3 regions of the Paenibacillus sp. RC334 genome follow, and region 3 is predicted to be linked to each of the others. Evidence: riboswitches for the same ligand, from Rfam matches in the RefSeq annotation. Region 3 holds a riboswitch; each other region holds the start of a gene.
The links. A riboswitch is a leader RNA that binds a small molecule or an ion and turns the genes downstream of it on or off. The one in region 3 is predicted to bind glycine.
Positions count from the first base shown of each region.

Region 1 (7,985 bases), 1.9 Mb from region 3:
CAGGGAGATACGGCTGCGTTGACGGCTACGGCTATTTACGCCGATGGGACGACTTCAAATGTAACTGTAAGCACGGATTGGAAAAGTGATAATACTGCTATTGCTACGGTATATAACGGTACAGTTTCTGGTAAGGGCGAAGGGGATGCGACTGTGGTTGCAACCTATAAGGATAAGATACAATCGGTTCAGGTACATGTAACGAAAAAGGTTAAGGCGCTCACATCCAGTGTACAAAGCTTGAGCTTGCGTTCAAGCGGCACAGGACAGATCAATCTGACAGCGACTTACAGTGATAACACGACAGCTCAGGTATCGGGTGATGCTACCTGGACCTCGGATAACCAGAAGGTAGCAACCGTAGTTAACGGATTGGTTACCGCTCAGGGAGCAGGTACAGCCAACATTAAGGCCGTATACGGTCAACAAACCGTAACGATTGCTGTGCAGGTAGAACAGGTTAAACGTTTGGATGTCAGTCCATCTGAGGTTTCCCTTTTGCTGAAGGATACCGAGAAGGTCAAATTGACAGCGACCTTCCCGGATGGAACCGTGCAGGATGTTACTGAGTCCGCCGAGTGGAGCTCCAGCAATGCAGCCGTGGCGGATGTACTGAAAGGCACGATTACGGGCTACAGCGCAGGTAAAGCGACGATTACCGGTAAATACGGTACGATGTCTGCTACCATTTCGGTGGATGTCGATCAAACGAATAAGCTGAAAGCCAGCGAATCCAATATTTTTCTCCGTTTGGATGAATCCAAAAAAGTACAGGTTTCTGCGGTGTACCCGGATGGAACGGTAACGGACGTCACGGATAAAGCTACATGGTCCACAAGCGATGAAAAAATTGCGACGGTGACCAAAGGAACGATTATGGCGATTGGAGCGGGTTCGGCTACGGTGACCGCGAAGTATGGCGATAAGACGGTTTCGATTAAGGCAGACGTGGAAACGTCCAGATATCTGGATTTGAGCGAGGACAAGTTGAGCCTGAATGCCAAGGAATCCAAGAAGCTCAAGCTAACCGCGACGTACGTAACAGGTACGGAAGAAGATATCACGGATAAGGCAGAATGGAAATCCAGCAATGAAGATATTGCTTTTGTCAGCAAGGGTGAAGTGACGGGCTATAAAACAGGTGAGGCAACGATCACTGCTTCTTATGGCGGCAAAACAGTCACAGCGACGGTATCTGTGAATGTGCCTGGTGACCTGTCCCTGTCCTCCAAAACAGCAACGATTGATATTGATGAGGATTATGTTGCTACTCTGACCGCTACGTATGCGGATGGTCGTAAGGAAGATGTGACACAGGATGCAGAATGGACTTCAAGCGCGGAAGATGTTGCTTCGGTGTCCAAAGGAACAATTACGGGTAAAGCAGCGGGTAAGGCGGCTGTTACCGCCACTTATAATGGCAAAAAGCTGACCATTAATGTACAAGTCGGTCTCGTAGACCGTTTGGAAACAGACACACGCGTGATTGCGCTTGGTGCCCAGGAAACGAAGCAGTTGAAAGTAACAGGCGTCAAGAGCAGCGGTACAAAAACAGATGTAACCAAGGATGCCACCTGGACTACCAGCAATGTGAAAGTGGTCGAGGTTAGCGAGGGCTTGATCAAAGCGAATGGCAGTGGTAAGGCTACTGTTACAGCTTCTTATGGCAAGCAAAGCATTACATTTACAGTAGAAGTGGATGTAGCGCAACAGATTGAGGCGGATGCTATCGCGTTATCGCTTAAATCAGGAGATCAAAAAACCATCGCAATTGTGGTCAAATCCAGTGATGGCAAAGAAAAGGACGTTACGGCCCAAGCCGAATGGAAAACGTTAAATTATAAGGTAGCTACAGTCAAAAAGGGCCAGGTTACCGCGGTAGGCTACGGTAAAACCAATATTCAAGCGAAGTTTGGCGGGAAATATATCACCGTACCTGTGGATGTCGATACGCTTAAATATTTGCAAACCGACGAAGTCTCGCTGAATTTGAAAGCAGGACAGGTAGCTAAGGTTACGGCTACAGCTACGTATAAGGATGAGTCGGAGAAGGATGTATCCAAGCCGGCAGTCTGGTCCTCGTCCCGAATTATTGTTGCCACGGTCAAAGACGGCAGCATTAAGGCACAGGGTAAAGGTAAAGCTGTGATTACCGTGAAATATGCAGGGAAAACGACGAAGGTACAGGTGAACGTACAGTAAAAAAAAGAGCAAGCATACGTCTAAGGACGACATGCTTGCTCTTTTTTTATAAGGCGACTGTTCTCTCCCCATGTGTTATTTGGGGTGGCAGTCGCCTGAAAGCTACGACTTATCCTTCTTGGCTGGTATGTTGCGCGTAAGCGACTCCGTCAGACGCTTGCCGGTCGGCGTTTGGGCCAGGCCGCCCTTGGCTGTCTCGCGGTGCTTGGACGGCATCGCGCTGCCGACTTCTAGCATCACGTCGATGACTTCGTCAGACGGGATGGCGCTGCGCACACCCGCCAGAGCCATATCCGCGGCGGCAAGCGCGGTCACGGCTCCCAGCCCGTTGCGCACGATGCACGGAATCTCCACGAGTCCGGCGACGGGGTCGCAAATCAGGCCGAGCGTGTTCTTGAGCGCGAGGCCCACTGCATGGATGGCCTGCTCTGGCGTACCGCCGCGCAGCTCGACCATGGCCCCTGCGGCCATCCCGATGGCTGAGCCAATCTCGGCCTGACAGCCTCCCTCCGCACCGGAGATGAAGGAATTGTTGGCGATGACGTAGCCAATCGCTCCAGCGGCGAACAGTCCGCGCACCATATGCTCGTCATCCCAGCCGAACCGCTCCTGCGCGCTGATGAACACACCGGGGATGACCCCGCATGAGCCTGCGGTGGGTGTGGCGACAATGCGACCCATGGACGCATTGACCTCTGACACGGAAAGGGCGTACGCCATGGCGAGTGCCGAGGCATCGCCGGAGCAGGTTTCCCCTGCACGCAAATATTCCGCCAGGCGTTTGCCGTCGCCGCCTGTCAATCCGCTGCGGGATACAGTGTCCTGTGTTTGTCCGCGATGAACGGCCTCCTTCATGACTTCATAATAATCAGCCATTTGGCGGAAGATTTCTTCCTCCGGTGTGTTCGTCTCTTGTACCTGTTCCTTGATCATCAGGCGACCAATCGTAGTGGATTCCTCGGCGCACAAGGCACCTAATTCATGCAGATGGCTAAACCGCATCGGATTCAGCTCCTTTTTTCAAGTTAATCATTTTGATTCCATACATATGAGGCAAAGCCCGCAGCTCGGCAATTAATTCAGCCGGAGCGGGGCTATCGGTTTCAATAGCAGTGAGCGCTTCGCCATCCCGGCCTTTGCGATCCACGTGCATATAGGCAATGTTAATGTCAGCCGCGCCCAGCGCTGAAGTCACCGCGCCCAATGTTCCGGGCTTATCCGAGTGAAGAAGCACCAGCGTAGGCAACTCTCCGGTTAGATTGACCCGGAATTCGTTGAGCTGTTGAACATGAATGTTTCCACCGCCGATGGAGGAGCCTAGCAGCGTGCGCTGATCTTCACCCTTCCATAGCTCGAAGCGGACCGTGTTCGGATGAGGGGCGGGCAGTCCGCTGACAGCGAACTCTACTTCCATCCCGGCCTGCTCTGCACATTGCTCAGCATCCGGAATCCGGTAGTCGTCTGTATCGTAATTCAGCAGTCCGGCAATGAGTGCCAGGTCTGTGCCGTGTCCCTTGTACGTATCGGCAAATGAGCCGTACAGCGTCATGCGGGCACGGTCAGGTTGCACACCGAGCCAGTGCCTGGCAACACGTGCGAGCCGCACCGCGCCAGCGGTATGTGAGCTGGAGGGTCCGGTCATAGCCGGACCGATAATGGAAAATACATCTTTGAAACGCATGGTGTGGCCCCCTGTATGTTTGAATATCATAGTATATGGTGCTGCCGCGCCTTTGCGCGGGTGTGACGGTTTCTAATGCTGACGCAGCATGTAAGCACAAAAAAGGACAGGATAAGGAAATTTCCCTTATCTCTGTCCTCGTTACCTGAGAGTTTCGTGCGGTGTATACCGCCTTACCCCTTGGGTGGCTTGCGCTCTCTCCAGAGTTGCGTCAGATGACGATACATGGACCTGAGAGATTATCCGCCAGCCGGGTGCTGACGTCTTGCTCCTTCGGTGCTGCCGGGATGTGATTCCCGGACAGGCTCTCCCGTCATCTTCATTCGCGTATACCGTTCAACAATTCCTCCTAAGCGTAATGTATGCCATGCCCGGTGTCAATCACAGGTTGGTATTTTACAGAATCAGGAATCTTCTCAATAAAAAAGATTAAATTTTACATAATTATGGATGAAATCAGGAAGGAATTAGAAGGTTGATAGCTAATCTGATAGAGGACAAGCTAATTTATGGAATAATGGGAGGGACATTTACGTATGGTAAAAGGTTTTCGGTTCACAGGTTCACGCTTGAAAGGAATGCTGCATCTGGCGGCAATCGTATCACTGCTGGTAGGACTCTTCGTTCCATTCGGCCAGGTCAAGGCAGAGGGCGCGTTGACGGTAGCGGAAGCGCTTCAGCGTCAAAGCAGCGGAGGTACGGTGACGGTAGAAGGCTACGTCGTCGGACATGCCACTGGATCGAAAACGGCTAATTTCTCTGCCCCATTTGCAAATGATTTTAACGTACTGATTGCGGATCAGGCGAGTGAACGCAATACATCTAATCTGTTAAATGTGCAACTGACATCCGCGTATAGAGGACCATTCGGGCTGTCAGGCCATCCTGAGCTGATCGGCAGCAAAATTCGCGTGACGGGTGCGCTGGGTGCCTATAACAATTTTGGTGGAGTGAAAAGCCCAAGCGCTCTGGAACTGGTAAGCGGAAGCGAGCCTGGGAACCCTGGCGAACCTGATCCTGGTACTACATTGCCGGATGGAAAAGGCAAAAAAGTGCTGTTCGATAATACGCACGCACAGACAGCCGGAGCGGCGGATTGGGTTATAGATGGAGCCTTTTCCGATTTTGCCAGCGGACTGCGTAATGCTGGTTTTACCGTGGACCCGTTGAACCGTTCCATTCCTTTTACCTATGGCGAGCAGGCTATAACGTACGACAAGCTGCGCCCATATGATGTGTTCATCATTGGTGAAGCCAATGTTGCCTTTAAGGCATCCGAGCAAGCTGCTCTGGTTCAATATGTGAAGAATGGAGGCAGTATTTTCTTCATTTCTGACCACTATAACGCAGACCGGAACAAAAACCGTTGGGATTCCTCCGAGGTTATGAACGGCTACCGCCGTGGAGCCTATTCCAATCCGGCCAAAGGGATGACTACAGAAGAAGCTGCATCACCAGCTATGCAGGGACTAACCAGTTCCGACTGGCTGGCAACGAACTTTGGCGTTCGTTTTCGCTACAATGCACTCGGTGACGTAAATGCCACGGATATCGTAGCGGCAGATCAATCCTTCGGCATTACGAAGGGTGTACGTTCGATTGCCATGCATGCTGGTTCTACATTGGCGATTATGGATCCGACCAAGGCTAAAGGAATCGCTTATATTCCTACAGGCACGAAAAAATGGGGCAATGCCGTGGACCAGGGTGTCTATAACGGCGGGGGCCGTGCTGAAGGGCCTTATGCTGCTGTAGCCAAGGTAGGTCAGGGCAAGGCAGCGTTTATCGGTGATTCTTCGCCAGTTGAGGATGCCACGCCGAAATATGTACGTGAGGAAAACGGACAGTCGAAGAAGACGTACGATGGTTTCAAGGAAGTCGACGATTCCACCTTCCTGGTACAAACCGTCCAATGGCTTGCATGGAAGCAGGACTATACGAAGCTGTCCGATGTGGCGGGTCTGACGCTGGACCAGCCAACACAGCTGCTGCCGTTCGAGGAGCCTGCGGCTTCTACAGAACCGCAGCCTGAGCCTTGGGCTGCTCCGGCAGCGGGCTACAAATGGTACGATCCAAGAACGTTCAAGTCCGGCTCCTATGGAGCGGCTTCGTAACCAGCGAAGAGAGTACAATTTGAGCTGGACCAGCCAGTCGCTTGATCCCTTTAAGGGGGTCAGGCGACTTTTTTTGTGCTGAAAATTAACCTGTGGTTGGTTATTTCATTACATTTTGTGCCAGAAAGGTCGCGCTACTGCTGAATCATTGGTTTTTTCAATGATCGTGATAGTCTATTCTTAATTGATATATCCATATACTGGTGATAGGATAAGTTCAAATTATTCCGACTAAATCGGTATGTAATGTTGATGAGAGGTTTAACATCAAGCGTGGCGCGCATAAGCAGGACAAGGCCATGGAGAACGGAGGAAGCATATACATTGAGTAGCGAGCCGGTGTTGGAGATCAAAGGGTTAACGGTATCTTTTCGCATTAAGGATGAATATTACCCCGCAGTCGACCATCTGGATCTGACGGTCAATCCCAATGAAGTGCTGGCTGTGGTCGGAGAGTCCGGCTGCGGCAAAAGCGCGCTGGCGCTTTCGATAGCACAACTGCACGATCTGGAGCGTACCCGCGTGGAGGGACAGATTCTTTTTAAAGGCACGGATCTGAATCGTCTCTCAACAGGGCAAATAAACAAAATCCGTGGAGCAGGCATCGGCATGATTTTTCAGGACCCGCTGACCGCGCTGAATCCGCTAATGAGCATTGGTAAGCAAATTGAGGAAAACCTTGATTATCATACGACCCTCTCTACGAAGCAGAAAAAGGTGCGTGTGCTGGAATTACTGGAGAGTGTGGATATTCCGAATCCCGTACGTGTATACGACCAGTATCCGCATGAGCTGTCAGGGGGGATGCGGCAGCGTGTGATGATCGCCATTGCCATCGCTTGTCGTCCTGCCCTCATTATTGCAGACGAGCCGACTACAGCGCTCGATGTAACCATTCAATCTCAAATTCTCGACTTGCTCAAGCAGCTTCAACAGGAGACTGGAAGCGGCATTATCCTGATTACGCACGATCTTGGCGTTGTGGCAGAGGTGGCGGACCGCGTGGTGGTCATGTATGCCGGAGAAATCGTGGAAAGCGCCAATGTTTTTGAATTGTTCCGACAGCCCCAGCATCCGTATACGCGCTCTTTGCTCGCATCCATGCCGGGATCACATACCAAGGGAGAACCGTTGCACGTCATCGGAGGAATCGTCCCTTCCTTGCAGGATATTCCCCGCAATAGCTGCCGCTTTGCTCCACGTATCCCCTGGATTCAGCATGAAACGCATGAGGATCATCCCCATTTAAGTGAGATTTCTCCCGGGCATTGGGTCCGCTGTACATGTTATCAGCATTTTCATTTTGAAGACGAGGCAAAGGGGGAAGCTGCTCATGGCACTGCTGGAGCTAAATGATCTGAGAGTCCATTATCCGGTGCGCGGTGGTTTCTTCCAGCGTGTGGTCGATCAGGTAAAAGCAGTGGATGGTGTGTCCATCAGCATTGAGGCGGGTCAGTCGTACGGGCTGGTTGGAGAATCCGGCTGCGGAAAAACGACTACAGGAAGGACGATCATCGGTCTAAATAAGCTGACGAGCGGGCAAGTTCTTTTTAACGGAGATGACCTAACGGCCTTAAGCCGTAACAACCTCCATCCGCTGCGGAGAGACATTCAGATGATCTTTCAGGACCCGTATTCCTCGCTCAATCCGCGTAAGCGTGTGCTGGATGTCATCGCCGAGCCGTTGCGGAATTTCGAAAAGCTGAGTAGTGAGGAGGAACGCCGAAAAGTTCAGACGCTGCTGGAAAAGGTCGGCTTGAACGCCGATGCGGCCTACAAATATCCGCATGAATTTTCCGGGGGACAGCGACAGCGGATCGGCATTGCACGTGCGCTCACGTTGAATCCAAAGCTGATCATTGCTGATGAGCCGGTATCAGCGCTGGATGTGTCCGTTCAGGCACAGGTGCTTAATTTTATGAAGGATGTGCAGCGGGAATTTAATTTGACGTATTTATTCATCAGCCACGACCTCGGTATTATCCGCC
Region 1 is NZ_CP125370.1:327,696-335,680, forward strand. Features, by position in the region: gene QMK20_RS01565 (Ig-like domain-containing protein) at 1-2,202, shown strand, start outside; gene sdaAA (L-serine ammonia-lyase, iron-sulfur-dependent, subunit alpha) at 2,305-3,204, opposite strand; gene sdaAB (L-serine ammonia-lyase, iron-sulfur-dependent subunit beta) at 3,194-3,883, opposite strand; glycine riboswitch at 4,093-4,206, opposite strand; gene QMK20_RS01580 (DUF6359 domain-containing protein) at 4,420-5,997, shown strand; gene QMK20_RS01585 (ABC transporter ATP-binding protein) at 6,322-7,353, shown strand; gene QMK20_RS01590 (ABC transporter ATP-binding protein) at 7,331-7,985, shown strand, end outside.
Region 1: another riboswitch for glycine. It lies ahead of sdaAB (L-serine ammonia-lyase, iron-sulfur-dependent subunit beta); the one in region 3 lies ahead of QMK20_RS20120 (alanine/glycine:cation symporter family protein).

Region 2 (7,985 bases), 160 kb from region 3:
ACTTTGAAATCCATTCTGGGTGTATTGTCTCTTGGTCTGGAACAAGGCGATACCATCAACATCATCTGTGAAGGCGCTGAAGCTGCTGACGCTCTGAAAGCTCTTGAAAATGTAATCGTTAACGAAGGGCTGGGCGAAATTCATGCTTAAAATTTCCGGGATTGCCGCTTCGGCAGGCATCGCCATTGCCCGGGCGTTTATCTTGGAGCATCCGAATTACGCTGTAGAGAGACGCGCGGTTGGTGATGCTGAAGCTGAAATTGCAAGATTGGATGCGGCTTTAGTAGAATCTCAAACCGAATTGGAAGCGATTAAGGAGAAAACTTTACAGGAGCTGGGCGAGAAAAAAGCAGAAATTTTTGCTTCTCACCTGTTGATCCTGAATGATCCTGAACTGATCGATCCAGTTAAAGCTAAGATCAGAGACGAGCAGCTTAATGCTGACTATGCTCTGAACGAAGTAGCTACACAGTTTATTTCCATGTTCGAAAACATGAAAAGTGCTTATTTGCAAGAACGCGCATCGGACATGCGTGATGTAACCAAGCGGATCCTGAATCACCTGCTTGGTGTTCATTTTGTCAGTCCTGCAGAAATTGCCGAAGAAACGATTGTACTTGCAGAAGATTTGACACCTTCCGACACAGCTCAGCTGAATCGCGAATTTGTTAAAGGCTTTGCAACCAACATTGGCGGACGTACTTCACACTCGGCTATTATGGCTCGTTCACTTGAAATTCCTGCGGTTGTAGGAACTAAAAATATACTGTCCCAAGCTAAAAGCGGCGATTTGATTATCGTCGACGGTCTGGATGGTCACGTATTCGTGAACCCTTCCGAAGAGATCGTTGCTGAATACCAGGCTAAACAGGTGGCATACGACAAGCAACGCGAAGAGTGGCGGAAGCTGCGCGGCGAAGCTACGGTTTCCGTCGATGGTGTGCATGTCGAACTGGCAGCCAATATCGGTACGCCTAATGATGTAGCTGGTGTACTGGATAACGGTGGCGAAGGCGTCGGCCTGTATCGTACTGAATTCTTGTACATGGGACGCGATAAGCTTCCATCCGAAGAAGTACAGTACACAGCATACAAAACCGTTCTGGAAAGAATGGAAGGCAAACCGGTTGTAGTTCGCACGTTGGACATCGGTGGCGACAAAGAGCTTCCTTATCTGGATCTGCCGAAGGAAATGAATCCGTTCCTCGGATTCCGTGCTATTCGTCTGTGTCTGGACCGTCAGGACATTTTCCGTACTCAATTGCGTGCTTTGCTGCGGGCAAGTGTACATGGTAACCTGCGGGTCATGTTCCCGATGATTGCTACGCTGAACGAATTCCGTGAATCCAAAGCTGTGTTGCTGGAGGAAAAAGAAAAGCTGGTAGCCGAGGGTGTAGCCGTATCTGAAGAAATTCAGTTGGGCATCATGGTAGAAATTCCTTCTACAGCGGTATTGGCTGACCAATTCGCAAAAGAAGTTGATTTCTTCAGTATCGGTACGAACGATCTGATTCAGTACACGATGGCAGCGGATCGCATGAACGAACGGGTATCTTATTTGTACCAACCATATAACCCATCCATTCTGCGTCTGGTGAAAATGGTTATTGATGCCGCTCACCGTGAAGGACGTTGGGTTGGTATGTGCGGTGAAATGGCAGGGGATACAACAGCAATTCCATTGCTGCTGGGTCTGGGACTCGATGAGTTCAGCATGAGTGCTACTTCCATTCTGCCAGCACGCAGTCAAATTTCGAAATTGTCCCGCGCGGACATGGAGAAACTGGCTGCAAAAGCTTTGGACATGCAAACAGCCGAGCAGGTTGTTGAATTGGTTCAAAGCATTGAAGGCTAAGGAAGGGTATCACATTTTCAAGGTATATCTTTTTCCAACAAAAATTGCTGTTTACATACAGCGGCCGGTATCTAACAGATACCGGCCTTTTTGTATGCCCCAAATTGGAGTTTGCTTTTAGCTGCATGAGCAATTCAATATAGGCTTGCGAGCTGCAGTTGCTTCGTCCAGTCGCGTGACTGGAGTGGTATATGGAGCATTCAGCACCAATTCAGGCGTTTCCTCCGCTTCCCGCGCAATTTGGATCATGGTGTCAATGAAGGCATCAAGCGTCTCTTTGCTTTCCGTTTCTGTCGGCTCGATCATGATACATTCCTCTACATTCAGCGGGAAATAAATCGTAGGCGGATGGTAGCCGAAATCGAGCAATCGCTTGGCAACATCAAGTGTACGCACTCCGAATTTCTTTAAGCCCCGTCCGGACATCACAAATTCGTGTTTGCAATAGCCTGGATAAGGGATGTCAAAATGCGGAGCCAGCCGATGCATCATATAATTGGCATTAAGTACGGCACATTCGGATACCCGCTTCAAGCCGTCAGGGCCATAGCTGCGGATATAGGCATAGGCACGGACGAGAATACCGAAGTTTCCGTAAAAGGCTTTGACCCGTCCGATGGAATCGCCCTGTTCTCGGTCCCAGTGGTACGTGCCCTGTGGATCACGCACGACAAGCGGCTTGGGCAAATACGGAATGAGCCGCTGCTTTACCCCCACAGGTCCCGCGCCGGGTCCGCCTCCGCCATGTGGGGTACTCATCGTTTTGTGCAAATTGAGATGCACCACGTCAAAGCCCATATCCCCGGGGCGGGTGATCCCCATAATGGCGTTGGAGTTCGCGCCATCATAGTAGAGCAGGCCACCCGCTTCATGCACAATCGCGGCAATGTCAGCGATTTGCTTCTCGAACAGCCCGAGCGTGTTCGGGTTGGTCAGCATAAGCGCAGCGGTGTCGTTGCCCACGGCTTGACGCAGCGCGTCCAGATCCACCAGCCCCTGCGGTGTGGAGGGGAGGGTGACCGTTTCGAAGCCTGCCACAGTGGCGCTGGCGGGGTTCGTTCCGTGCGAGGAATCCGGCACGAGCACCTTGGTACGCCGCTCACCACGCGCTTCGTGGTAGGAGCGGATCATCATCAGCCCGGTCCATTCGCCATGGGCGCCCGCGGCGGGCTGAAGGGTGACGGCATCCATGCCGGTTAACGCGGCCAGATCGTTTTGAAGCGTATGGAGCAGCGCCATGGCCCCCTGGATGCTGTCCTCCGGCTGGTACGGATGGATTTTGGCGAAGCCTGCATAACGGGCGACATCCTCATTCACCTTGGGGTTGTATTTCATCGTACAGGAGCCGAGCGGATAAAATCCGTTGTCCACGCCAAAATTACGCCGTGACAGTGCAGTATAATGTCGAATAACGTCTACTTCGTATACCTCGGGCAATGCCGCAAGCTCGCTGCGCTGCGCATAATCCGGCAAAAGCTCTGCCACCGGACGCCGGGGAACATCGCATTCAGGCAGGGAATAGGCGATACGGCCCGGTCTGCTCAATTCAAAAATGAGCGCCTGCTCATGCTTTTTCATCTGATTCCGACTGGATTCGACTTCTGGATTCGGTGTACCCTGATCTTGTCCTGTAGTATGCGTCATAGCAATCCCCCCAAGGTATGCACGAATTGATCGATCTCTTCCTTTGTTCGTTGCTCTGTCACGGCAATCAGCAAGTGACCTGCATATTCCTCATAATCTCGCCCTAAATCGTAGCCGCCGATAAATCCGGCAGCAAGCAATCCGGCTTGCAGTTTATTCATATCGGTACCCTCAGGTAACCGCAGGGCAAACTCGTTAAAGGTGGGTGCAGTAAAGGAGGCAGTCACGCCCTTCAAGCCGAGTAGTTGCTCCAATGCGTAGCGGCTTTTGTGCAGGTTTAGCTCGGCTACTTCCGCGATGCCCTGTCTACCCATGACGGACAAATACACAGAGGCAGATAAAGCGAGCAGTGCCTGATTGGAGCATATGTTAGAGGTGGCCTTTTCCCGACGGATATGCTGCTCCCGTGCCTGCAAGGTCAGCACGAAGCCGCGTTTACCGTTGCGATCTGTGGTCTGGCCCACAATACGGCCGGGGATACGGCGCATATGCGCCTGAGAAACGGCAAAGTAACCACAGGTTGGGCCACCGAGGGAGGAGGAGATGCCAAGCGGCTGCGCGTCTCCTACGACAATATCCGCGTCCTGCTTGCCGGGCGCTTCCAGCAAGCCCAATGCCAGTGGATTGGCACTGACGACCATAAGACCCTTGTGCGCATGGATCAGGTCAGCCATCGGCTTCAGATTTTCCACGGCCCCGAAAAAATTAGGGCTTTGGACCAAAACTGCCGCCGTCTGCTCCGATATGGCCGCCGTTAATGCCTTCACGTCAGTTACACCATCTGCACAGTCGATCTCCACGACATCCAAATCCAGCCCGCGTGCATAGGCAGCCAACACCTGACGTGCCTCCGGATGGACGGTCCGCGATACGATAAGCTGCTTGCGGCGGGTGGCAGCGGCGGCCAATGAGCCCGCTTCTGCCAGCGCAGTCGCTCCATCATACATACTGGCATTGGCTACAGCCATGCCTGTTAATTCGCATATATACGATTGAAATTCGAAGATGGCTTGCAGCTCGCCCTGGCTTACCTCCGGTTGATAAGGAGTGTAGGCCGTATAAAATTCCGAGCGTGAAGTGATATGCTGGATGACGGATGGAATATGATGATCGTAAATCCCTGCGCCGAGAAAGCTGGCGTGCGTGTCAGTATTGGCATTTTGCCCGGCCAGTCCTGATAAGTGGCGGGTTAAGGCTCTTTCGTCTAACCGAGAAGACAGGAGCAGCTCCCCCTTATACCGGATCGCCTCGGGAATATCGCTGAATAAATCGTCGATGGACGATGCGCCGACCACGCGCAGCATTTCAGCTTGATCCTGCTCGGTCATGGGAAGATAGCGGTGTTGTTTCATTGGGTCTGGCTCCTTTCAACCAACAAGATCGTAAAAACGTAAAACGATTAACAAATGATTAATAAACGATTGCCCACTGGGCAGCGGTTAGTAACGGATCACGATAGTTATAGTAAGACGAGCGTTTAAATCAGCGTGGACGTTTATAAAAGGGCGCTGCTACCACCTCGGCGCGCAGGCGCTTGCCACGAATCTCGACCTCCAGCGGTGTGGATAGGGAACTGAAATGACTGTCCACCAGAGCCAAACCCAGATTACGCTTTAAGGTGGGCGACTGGGTTCCCGTTGTGACCTCGCCAATGTGCTGTCCTTCCGCAAAAACGGGATAATGGGCACGCGGGATGCCGCGGTCGAGCATTTCCAGTCCGATCAGCTTGCGGGGAATACCTTGTTCTTTCTGACGTTGCAGGGCCTCTCTCCCGATAAAATCTCCCTTATTCAGCTTGACGAAGAAGCCTAAACCAGCTTCCAGTGGCGAAATGGTAGCGGACAACTCCTGTCCGTACAGCGGTAGCCGTGCCTCGAAGCGCAGCGTATCCCTGGCTCCAAGTCCGGCGGGAACCAGACCATACGGCTCACCGATGCGAAGCAATCCGTCCCACACTGCCGGTGCATCCGCCGTGGGCACATAAAATTCAAAGCCGTCTTCCCCCGTGTATCCGGTGCGGGAGACGAGCGCTTTTGCCCCGAACAATTGCACATCCTCATTGAATCGGAAGGATGCCAGCTTCGTAATGTCCGTGTCTGTCACGGCTGCGGCAATACGCGCAGCTTCAGGTCCTTGCAATGCCAGCAGTGCTACCGCATCTGATACGTTTTCCAGATGAACGGATGCAGGAGCATGGCGAAGCAACCAATCCCAATCTTTGTCGATATTCGAGGCGTTCACAACGAGCATGTAACGCTCCGGCCCTTTGCGGTAAACAAGCAGGTCGTCTACTACACCTCCATCCGGGTAACACAGCAGCGAATATTGGGCCTGGCCCGGCTCCAATTGGCTGACATCGTTCGTCGTCACCTGTTGCAGAAATGCTTCGGCTTCCTGGCCCTCGACCAGGAATTCACCCATATGCGATACATCGAACAATCCCGCACGTTGTCGGACAGCCTCATGCTCCTTTTGAATGCCGCTGAACTGTACAGGCAGCTCCCAGCCGCCAAAATCAATGCAACGAACCCCCGGCAGCGTGCCGTAGGAGGAATACAGCGACGTTTTTCGCAAGTTAGTCATTTTTTCACTCCTATCCAGTGTGATCAGCTAAACAAAAAAGACAGGCTGAAAAAAACGTATGGACGGCAGTCCACACACTTTTCTTCAGCTCTGTCCTTGATACCTGAGAGTTACCCCGGTGTGTACCAGGTTTCCCCTTGGGTGATCCGCCTGTATGGCGAATGCTCTCCAGAGATGCGTCCGGCAGAGGTCCTTTTGCCTGAGAGATTCACCTGCGGTGCAGGTTTACTCCTTCGGCGCTGCCCTTGGATCAGCTATACGTCATCCGGCCCTGCCGGTAACAGCTTGATCCGACTCGCTTGCTACCTTGTTTTCACAGGCGGCAACAGCTATGCGAGTTTTGGCAGTCTCTCCCTCCACGTTCATCCGCGTTTACAGTTATCGGGTATTTCTAAAAGCACTTGTTATAACCCATTAATACGCAAATTTATTTGAAATGTCAACAAAAATGTCATCAACATCATTTTATAAAACATTTTATTCATAAATAAGGATATGTAAGCGTTTGTTATATCCTGCCGTATTTTTAGTTAGAACGATATATGGAGAAATGTGAAATATTTTTGTTAGTATTATTGACATGAGAGTTCTTGTTGTCATAATCTTAACCTGTCACAGACGGGTAGGCGAAACGATGTAATCCATATGGAAGCGAGGCGAGCAGGATGAGTGAAGTGAAGCAGCAATTTTGGTACACAGAGGAACATGAGTGGGTTCAGCGCACAGAGGATGGAACGGTACGAATCGGTATTACGGACTTTGCACAGCATCAGCTGGGGGATATCGTTTTTGTGGAGCTGCCTGGGGAGGGAGCAACGATTGAGCAGGGGGCAGAGATCGGTACTATTGAATCGGTAAAGACAGTATCCGACCTGTTCGCTCCGGTGACGGGAACGGTGTTGAAGGTGAATGAAGCGCTGGAAAGTACGCCTGAGCTGGTGAACGAGTCTCCCTATGAAAAAGGCTGGATGATCGAAGTGGAGATTGGAGGAGATGTAGAGGAATCATTAAGCAAGCTGCTGTCTGCGGATCAGTACGAGCAGTTGACTGCCAATGAGTAATAATGGGGCAAATTAGGTTGGATAACTGAATAAGAGTGGCGTTTGTCCACTCGGTTTTGTATAAAAATAGTCGCGATGATTGGGCATAGCGGCTATTTTTTGCTGTCTTTTTTGGCAAGCGTAATTACGTTCTTTTTCCCTTGTTTGGAGGATATTCCTTGTATAGAAATGGTATAGATGACGCATGGTTTCTCGACTAAATTCTAACGTTTCAGGCCACATTAAGAGGAATTATGCCTAATGATTTCGCGCCTGTTTATCTTAAATTTAAATGTTGTCATCAACGTTCATGACGAAAGTACGTTTTCATTTCGTTGATGAAGATAGCGTTGTCATTTAGTATGAATTTTAAGAAAAGGTAGTGATGCTTATTACCTGGGTATTTTGCAACAATCCCAAGAGCGATTTCAAATCAGCAATAGATAGATCGAAACGGTTTAGTTCGTTTATCTATTGTACTTTCGAGCGTTGGGAATCGAATGATGCAAAATACTGACCTATAAGGAGGATATGAATATGAGCACAGTGGACGCAAAGTCCAATTCAAACGGAGGCGCTCGCGTTGCCGTACAGCGTTTCGGTCGTTTTCTCAGCGGTATGGTTATGCCCAATATGGGGGCCTTTATCGCGTGGGGATTGATCACGGCACTTTTTATTCCGACCGGATGGTTCCCGAATGAGGGTTTTGCACAACTGGTTGATCCGATGAAAAATTATTTGCTGCCGCTGCTGATCGGTTATACGGGTGGCACAATGATTCACGGACAGCGCGGAGGTGTGATCGGGGCCATTATGACGATGGGTGTCATTGTCGGGGCGGACATTCCGATGTTCCTCGGCGC
Region 2 is NZ_CP125370.1:4,224,457-4,232,441, reverse strand. Features, by position in the region: gene QMK20_RS19390 (HPr family phosphocarrier protein) at 1-150, shown strand, start outside; gene ptsP (phosphoenolpyruvate--protein phosphotransferase) at 143-1,855, shown strand; gene gcvPB (aminomethyl-transferring glycine dehydrogenase subunit GcvPB) at 1,973-3,499, opposite strand; gene gcvPA (aminomethyl-transferring glycine dehydrogenase subunit GcvPA) at 3,496-4,851, opposite strand; gene gcvT (glycine cleavage system aminomethyltransferase GcvT) at 4,982-6,082, opposite strand; glycine riboswitch at 6,163-6,259, opposite strand; glycine riboswitch at 6,260-6,448, opposite strand; gene gcvH (glycine cleavage system protein GcvH) at 6,748-7,143, shown strand; gene QMK20_RS19360 (PTS mannitol transporter subunit IIBC) at 7,660-7,985, shown strand, end outside.
Region 2: another riboswitch for glycine. It lies ahead of gcvT (glycine cleavage system aminomethyltransferase GcvT); the one in region 3 lies ahead of QMK20_RS20120 (alanine/glycine:cation symporter family protein).

Region 3 (7,985 bases):
ATAAGGAAATGGCGTTCCGGTTGGGAACGTAATCCAGCTCCTGCATGATTTTTAAAATCTTACTTCTCGTCTCCCGGCTCACATGGGGGGACTTGTTTAACACTCTGGATACCGTAGCTTTGGAAAAGCCCGCCAGTTTGGCAATTTGATCAAGATTCGACATGCTGCTTCTCCTCACATATGAAAAATATTTGACATGAAACGCGTTACAACGTTTAGGATGCTTATGAGGGCATTACGTCTATTTTATAGCATCTGTCGATGCATTTCAAAAAAACGTTCCTCATGTTGTGGTATTATTCTGGCAATACTTGCGATATCGTAAAGCTAAGCCTTTAGGAAACGAGGGGATTTGCGAAATGACGATTCAAATTGCATATTTAGGATTTGGCAAAAGTACAACCAGATATCATCTGCCCTATGTTCAGATCAGGGACGCCTTTCAAGTATCGAGAGTGTTCACACGCCAAGTGAGGGAGGATATGGAAACGGCCTACCCCGACATTCAGTTCTCGGATCAAATTACGGACGTTCTGGGCGACCCGGAAATATCACTCGTCGTTGTATGTACGCCTTCCTCTACGCATTATGAATATGCAAAATTGGCTCTATCCCATGGCAAGCATGTGCTGGTGGAAAAGCCTTTTTGTGAAAACCTTGAGCAAGCGCAAGAACTGATCCAATTCGCCAAGGAAAATAATCTCATCATCATGCCTTATCAAAACCGGAGGTTTGACAGCGATTATCTGGCGTTCAAGGAAGCACTCCATTCCGGAAAGCTGGGAGACATCGTCGAAATTGAATCCCATTACGATTATTTCCGTCCCAATGCCAGTATGCCCGGCGGCAATCCTGTTAACGGAATGTACTACGGACTCGGTGTTCATACGCTGGACAGGCTCATCGCCTTATTTGGCAGACCGGAGCAAGTCGGATATGACATCAAGTCTATCCGTACTCCTCATGGCGCTGATGATTACAATGAAACTATATTATATTACCCGGACAAAAAAGTGATTGTAAAAACTTCTCTTGTGGTGTGCCTGCCTTACCCGCAGTTCACTATTCACGGCACGAAGGGCAGCTTTGTCAAATGGGGAGATGATCAGCAGGAAACCTGGCTGAAAGCCGGCAAGACCCCGGATGCGGAAGGTTTCGGACTGGATAATCCCGCTTCCTATGGCAAACTTAAATACGTTCCGCCCGGAAGTAGTGAAGCTATCGAGGAAACACTTCCTACGCCAATAGGAGATTATGGACAATTGTATGACTCGTTGTACGAGTCCATTGTGCACGGAACACCCAAGCTGGTTAAGGACGAGGATATTTTGCTGACAATCGAAATATTGGAAAGCGGCTTTAAGCAGCCTTCCCCGTCAATCGTTGATTTCCGGCGATAGGCTCGCCATCAAGAAAGGAAGTTACGCCATATGAAGCTCGGAATGATTGGAACTGGATGGATCAGCACAGAATGGGTTAAAGCCGTGAAGGAAGCTGGCGGCTGGGAAATTACAGCACTCTTTGTTCGAAATAAGGACAAAGGCGCAGCTTTTGCCGCCGGGTGTCAGCTTGAAAACATTACGCTGTATGACAGTTTGGAAGAGATGGCTCAATCCGATATTGATGCCATTTATATTGCTACGCCCAATTCCTTGCACATGCTGCAAGCGCGTCTTTTTTTGGAGCATGGCAAACATGCGATTGTCGAAAAACCGATCAGCCTGACAGAACAGGAATTGCGAGAAGCTTACGAGTTGGCTGACCGAAATGGTTGCTACCTGCTGGAAGCGGTTCGTCATATCCATGAGCCTAATTTTTTGCGCCTTAAGGACAACTTGAAGCGCGTGGGCAATATCCAGGGTGGCACCTTGTACTCCATGCAATTTTCCTCCCGGTATGATCAGTTGCTTTCAGGAGATACTCCTAATATCTTTTCTCTGTCTTATGGCGGGGGTGCATTAATGGATCTGGGTGTGTATTCGCTGTATTTTGCCATTGATTTGCTTGGAGCCCCTACATCAGGCTTGTACCGTGCCAAAAAGCATGAGAATGGCGTGGATTTGGGCGGCCCGATCCTACTGTCGTATCCCGATTTTACACTGGTGATCCAACTGGCCAAAAATGCTGTAACCACCAACCGTGTTGAAATTTACGGGGACCAGGCCACTATGATCTCCAGTGGTGTCTCTGGTATCACGGACGTATCGGTTCTGGATGTCCGTACTCAGGAAACAGATACTGTAAGTACTCCTGAAACTCATCATTTCATGTTTTACGAGGCTCAGGAATTTTATCGGATCATTGCCGAAAAGGACAAAGACCGCTACGAAGAATTGAAGTCATTGAGCATTGAGGTTCAGAAGATCAGCAATGAACTGCGCCATCAAAATGGCATTTATTTTGAAGATGGACAAAAATAACTAAAGAAGGAGGGGATGTATTATAAGTACTAGTAGCTGCCAACCCATGTGAAGTTGCTTACAATGAGGATGGCAAAGGCTGGTCCATTCAGGTCGTTATGGAATACTCCACAAGTGTTTAACATATCCAATAAGAAAAGAGGCTCTCATACTATGACTAAGATATTAAAAGGATTTCCGAAAAACTTTCTGTGGGGCGGGGCAACCGCAGCTAACCAATTGGAAGGCGCTTTTGACGTAGATGGAAAAGGATTGTCCAGTGCGGACGTGATTGCTTATGTACCCAAAGCAGAGCGCACAAACGATCATGCTATAGAGATTTCGTCCGAGCGACTCGAAGACATTTTGTCTGGTAAGGTAAATGCCCGTTTTCCAAAGCGCGAAGGTGTGGACTTTTTCCATCATTACAAAGAAGATATCGCATTATTTGCGGAAATGGGCTTTAAGGTATTCCGCATGTCCATTAACTGGTCGCGGATTTTCCCGAATGGTGATGATGCGGAGCCGAATGAAGCAGGACTGCAATTTTACGATAATGTATTTGACGAGCTGCGCAAGTATGGGATAGAGCCACTGGTGACATTGTCCCATTACGAAACACCGCTAGGTCTGACACAGAAATATAATGGCTGGCTCGGTCGCGAAGTAATACAGCACTACGTAAATTATGCCGAAACGGTGTTTACACGTTATAAGGATAAAGTGAAATACTGGCTGACTTTTAATGAGATCAATGTGATGACGATGAGTCCGTTCACAGGTGGCGGTGTGGTCATTGATCGTGTAGATAACAAGCAGCAAGCGATCTATCAAGCCCTGCATCACCAGTTTGTGGCGAGCGCATTGGCGACAAAACGAGGCCATGAGATTATTCCTGGCTCTCAAATCGGATGTATGCTGGCTCGTATGGAAAGCTATGCACATACGTGTAACCCGGAAGACGTGCTGAAAAGTCAGCATGAAAACCAGATGAATCTGTTCTTTACGGATGTACATGCCCGTGGGGAATATTCAAATTATATGAACCGTTATTTTGAAGAAAATAATATTGTTTTGCACACAGAACCCGGCGATGCCGAAATTCTGAAAAACAACACGGTCGATTACATCTCATTCAGCTATTACATGACCTTGACTGTCTCTGCAGGTCCGGAAGGCGAGAAAGCAGCGGGGAACCTGATTGGCGGCGTGAAAAATCCATATTTGCAATCCTCTGACTGGGGCTGGCAGATTGATCCGATCGGCCTGCGTGTTACGCTGAACACATTATATGACCGTTATCAAAAGCCGCTGTTCATCGTGGAAAACGGCTTGGGTGCATATGACAAGGTGGAAGAAGACGGCTCCATTCACGACACGTATCGCATTGATTATTTGCGCCAACATATCGCTCAAATGAAGGAAGCGATTGCGGACGGTGTGGATCTGATCGGTTACACTAGCTGGGGACCTATCGACCTTGTGAGTATGTCCACTTCCGAAATGTCCAAGCGTTACGGATTTATTTATGTTGATCTGGACGATGACGGTAACGGAACACTGAAGCGCTCCAAGAAGGATTCTTTTGACTGGTACAAAAATGTAATTGCCACCAACGGCGAAGAACTGTAATCCAAGCTAACTGAATATAACCCAATATGGCCTGGGGGCGGGTGCGGCAGAGAACATCATGAGGATGAATCTGGCTGCGCCCGCCTTTATTTTATAGGCTCATCTTAAGATAACCAAACGACTTCACAAATTTTTCACTTGTAAAAAGCTGAAAGTTTTCTGTATAATAAAAAACAATTTCATATGTCTGGTTGATGTTTGCGGGAGATGGAACGTAAGTTCCGACCGAAGGGGCAAAACTCTCAGGTGCTTGGGCTGATTACAGCAACAAGCGGGACCGTAAACGGACAGAACTCTGGAGAGACCCTTAATTGGGCGCCGAAGGTGCACCGCAGATATCATCTGCTTAAACTCTCAGGCAAAAGGACAGAGACGCGAATAACCTGTGACAGGGGATGCCCTAGGCTTTTTTATGAGCTGTTAGTGGCTGAATCCTGCACAAGATGGTTGTATTTTTTCGTGCCTTTAACCTCTCCAGGAGTCGAATCAGCGGATTTGACTCTTTTTTGTTTTTTAATATGCAGGAGGAGCGGGTTGAAATGAATTTGGTACATGTGTTAGAAACGATTAGCAGTTGGATATGGGGGGCCCCACTGATCATTCTCGTTATGGGAACAGGTCTGTGGCTGACCATACGGTTGAAAATGTTGCAGGTTTTCCGCCTGCCTCTGGCGATCAAGCTGATCGGAAAGGCCCCAAATGAAGGTAGTGGGGATGTCAGCAGCTTTGCGGCCCTGAGTACGGCGCTGGCGGCTACAGTAGGTACAGGAAGTATTGTCGGCGTCGCGACAGCGATAAAACTGGGCGGACCGGGTGCTCTGTTCTGGATGGTTGTTGCAGCCTTTTTCGGGATGGCGACGAAATATGCGGAAGGTGTACTTGCAGTAAAATACCGGGTGAAGGATCGGAATGGACAATTTTCCGGCGGCCCTATGTATTATATTGAAAAAGGGCTTGGACGCCGCTTTAAACCGTTGGCGATGCTGTTTGCTTTTTCCGGGATGCTGGTAGCGCTGTTCGGGATTGGAACATTTCCTCAGGTCAAAGCGATTGTATCCTCAACCGAAAACAGCTTCGGTGTTCCACCAATTGTAACGGCATTGATTATTGCTACCCTTACGGGACTCGTTACTATTGGAGGGCTCAAGAGCATTGCCAAGGTATCGACCAAAGTTGTTCCCTTCAAAACAGGCTTGTACGTGTTGATCTGTATGATCGTACTGATTCGGTTCGCCGATCAGATTCCTGCCGCACTCGCGCTTGTGCTGCATTCGGCGTTTTCGACGACGTCTGCGACGGGTGGATTTGCCGGAGCTACGATTATGCTGGCGATGCGCAGCGGGGTAGCCAGAGGGATTTTTGCCAATGAGGCCGGATTGGGAAGCGCACCGATTGCAGCCGCAGCCGCCAAAACCAAATGGCCTGCGGAGCAAGGGTTGATTTCCATGACAGGTGTGTTTATAGATACGATGATTATTTGCGTGATGACCGGGCTGACGCTGCTGGTTAGCGGCGTATGGAGCGGTCCTACCGATGCGGGCTTGATGACGCAGCAAGCTTTCTCCAGCGCATTCCCGCTTGGTGCGGAACTGCTCACAATCATTCTGATTATGTTCGCGTTCACCACGATGCTTGGCTGGAACTACTATGGAGAACGCTGTGTTGAATATTTGCTGGGTGTCAAATGGATTAAGCCGTACCGTTATCTGTTCATTGCGCTGGTTGCCGGAGGCGCGTTTATTAAGCTGGATGCGATCTGGTTGCTGGCAGATATCTTTAACGCCATGATGGCCTTCCCGAACTTGATTGCACTGCTCGGCTTGTCGGGAATTGTAGTTGCAGAAACCCGTACCTATATGGATTCCTTGTATCCTGACAAGAAAAAGGGAATACTTGCAGGTGCCAGTGCAGGAGCAGCCATAGAAATAGAAGAAAAAGGACAAACAGTCAGCTCGTAAAGTCCGATATATCCGGATTTAAGAATATTGACTCTGCAAGATCATTTGCCAGGATAACGAAAGGGAGTGTCCCTCAGCCATTACAGGCTGGGAGGACACTCCCTTTTTGCGTTTTAGAGCAGGATAAAGCTGACTCAGTAAATCTAATCTTTGACTGCTCCAGCTGCAAGATCGGAAATAAACTGGCGGCTAATGAAAAGAAATAAAATGATAAGCGGCAGTACAGCCAACAGGGTGCCAGCAATGACCATCGCATAATCCGTATTGTAAATACCGTTTAATTGGGACAACGCAATCTGGAGCGTAAATTTGCGCTCATCGGTTAATATGATTAACGGCCATAAATAATCATTCCATGCTCCTATGAAGGTGAATGCGCCGAGAAAAGCGAACGCAGGACGTAGAATCGGGAGCGCCACATTCCAATACAGCCGAAAAAAGCTGCATCCATCCATCCGTCCTGCATCCAGCAACTCCTTTGGAATGGATTCCTCTGCATATTGGCGTATCCAGAAGATGCCGAAGGCATTCACCATCCCCGGAATGATTAGAGCTTTGAACGTGCCCACCCATCCAAAGGCGGCCATCATGACAAAGGAGGGGACAAGCGACAGTTGGGAAGGGACCATCATCGTAGCCAGCAGAATGATGAATAATGCTTTTTTGCCCGGAAAATCAAACTTGGCGAATGCAAACCCGGCCAGTGAATCGAAAAACAGCACCAACAGGGTAACGGAGCTGGCTACAAAAAGCGTATTAAAAAAAGCTCCGGCAAAATCAATCTGCTGCAATACTCTCGTCACATTGCTCCAGAAGTGGCTTCCAAACCATAACTGTGGTGGAAAACGATAGATGTCCGAAGTTGTACGGGTAGCCATGACGATAAGCCAGTAAAAAGGAAACATCGACAGAATCATTCCCGTCGACAGCCCGGTATATAAAATAACGGATTTTACACGTGCCTGCATCATGTTGTAGAACCCCCTTTCTGCCGTTATTTTTTGCCTTGTACGAGCTTCCAGTTCACGATGGAGAACAGGGCAATAATGAGGAACATGCCCCATCCGACGGCTGCACCATATCCAAAATAGTTGTTAATGAACGATTCACGATACAGATACAACACAATGGTCATGCCACTTGCTCCGGCACCACCGTCATTACCGACCAGCACCTGCGGCTCGGTGAACAACTGCATTCCGCCAATGGTAGACGTAATTACGGTAAACAGGATGACCGGACGAAGCATAGGAATGGTGATGCGGAAGAAAGCTTGCGCTCCAGTTGCTCCATCTATTTTCGCAGCTTCATACAGCACATGCGGAATACTCTGGAGTCCGGCCAGGTAGATGATCGCGTTATAGCCGGTCCATCTCCATACAACCATGGAGGAAACGGCGATTTGGATCCCCCACGGCACATTAAGCCACTGGATCATAGGCAAGCCCGGGAGTTGCAGCAGGTAATTGAGAAATCCGAAATTATTGGCAAATAAAGCGCCAAAGATGATGGCAACAGCCACAATGGATGTCACGTTCGGCAGAAAAAATCCGACCCTCCACAGGGTACGCATTTTGACAAAAGGTGCATAAAGCAGGAAGGCAATCATCAGTGCAAAAAATAGCATCGGAATCGTTGAATACACCCAGATCGCAAAGGTATTACCCACAGCCTGCCAAAATTCGTTATCTGTCACAAGATAGCCAAAGTTACCCCAGCCGTTATAGGTCATATCTCCGATGCCATCCCATTTGTGAAACGCCAGATATAATGAAAAGCCAATCGGAAACAAGCCGAAGATGCCAAACAGCAGGTAAAACGGCGAGATTGCGGCATATACGGCACGGTGCTTCCATATTTCTTTCAGCATATTGACCACACGCCTTTTTTAAATTTTTGATTTTTTACCGCTGTAATTCCCGTTCGATTCGGTCCATCGTTTCCGTCCATAATGCATCGGGATCGGCATCCTGCTTGGCGACATTGGCAAGGCGAC
Region 3 is NZ_CP125370.1:4,384,951-4,392,935, reverse strand. Features, by position in the region: partial or broken gene QMK20_RS20140 (LacI family DNA-binding transcriptional regulator) at 1-163, opposite strand, end outside; gene QMK20_RS20135 (oxidoreductase) at 360-1,400, shown strand; gene QMK20_RS20130 (Gfo/Idh/MocA family protein) at 1,431-2,420, shown strand; gene QMK20_RS20125 (glycoside hydrolase family 1 protein) at 2,574-4,031, shown strand; glycine riboswitch at 4,223-4,299, shown strand; glycine riboswitch at 4,317-4,411, shown strand; gene QMK20_RS20120 (alanine/glycine:cation symporter family protein) at 4,571-5,989, shown strand; gene QMK20_RS20115 (carbohydrate ABC transporter permease) at 6,133-6,960, opposite strand; gene QMK20_RS20110 (carbohydrate ABC transporter permease) at 6,984-7,859, opposite strand; gene QMK20_RS20105 (ABC transporter substrate-binding protein) at 7,894-7,985, opposite strand, start outside.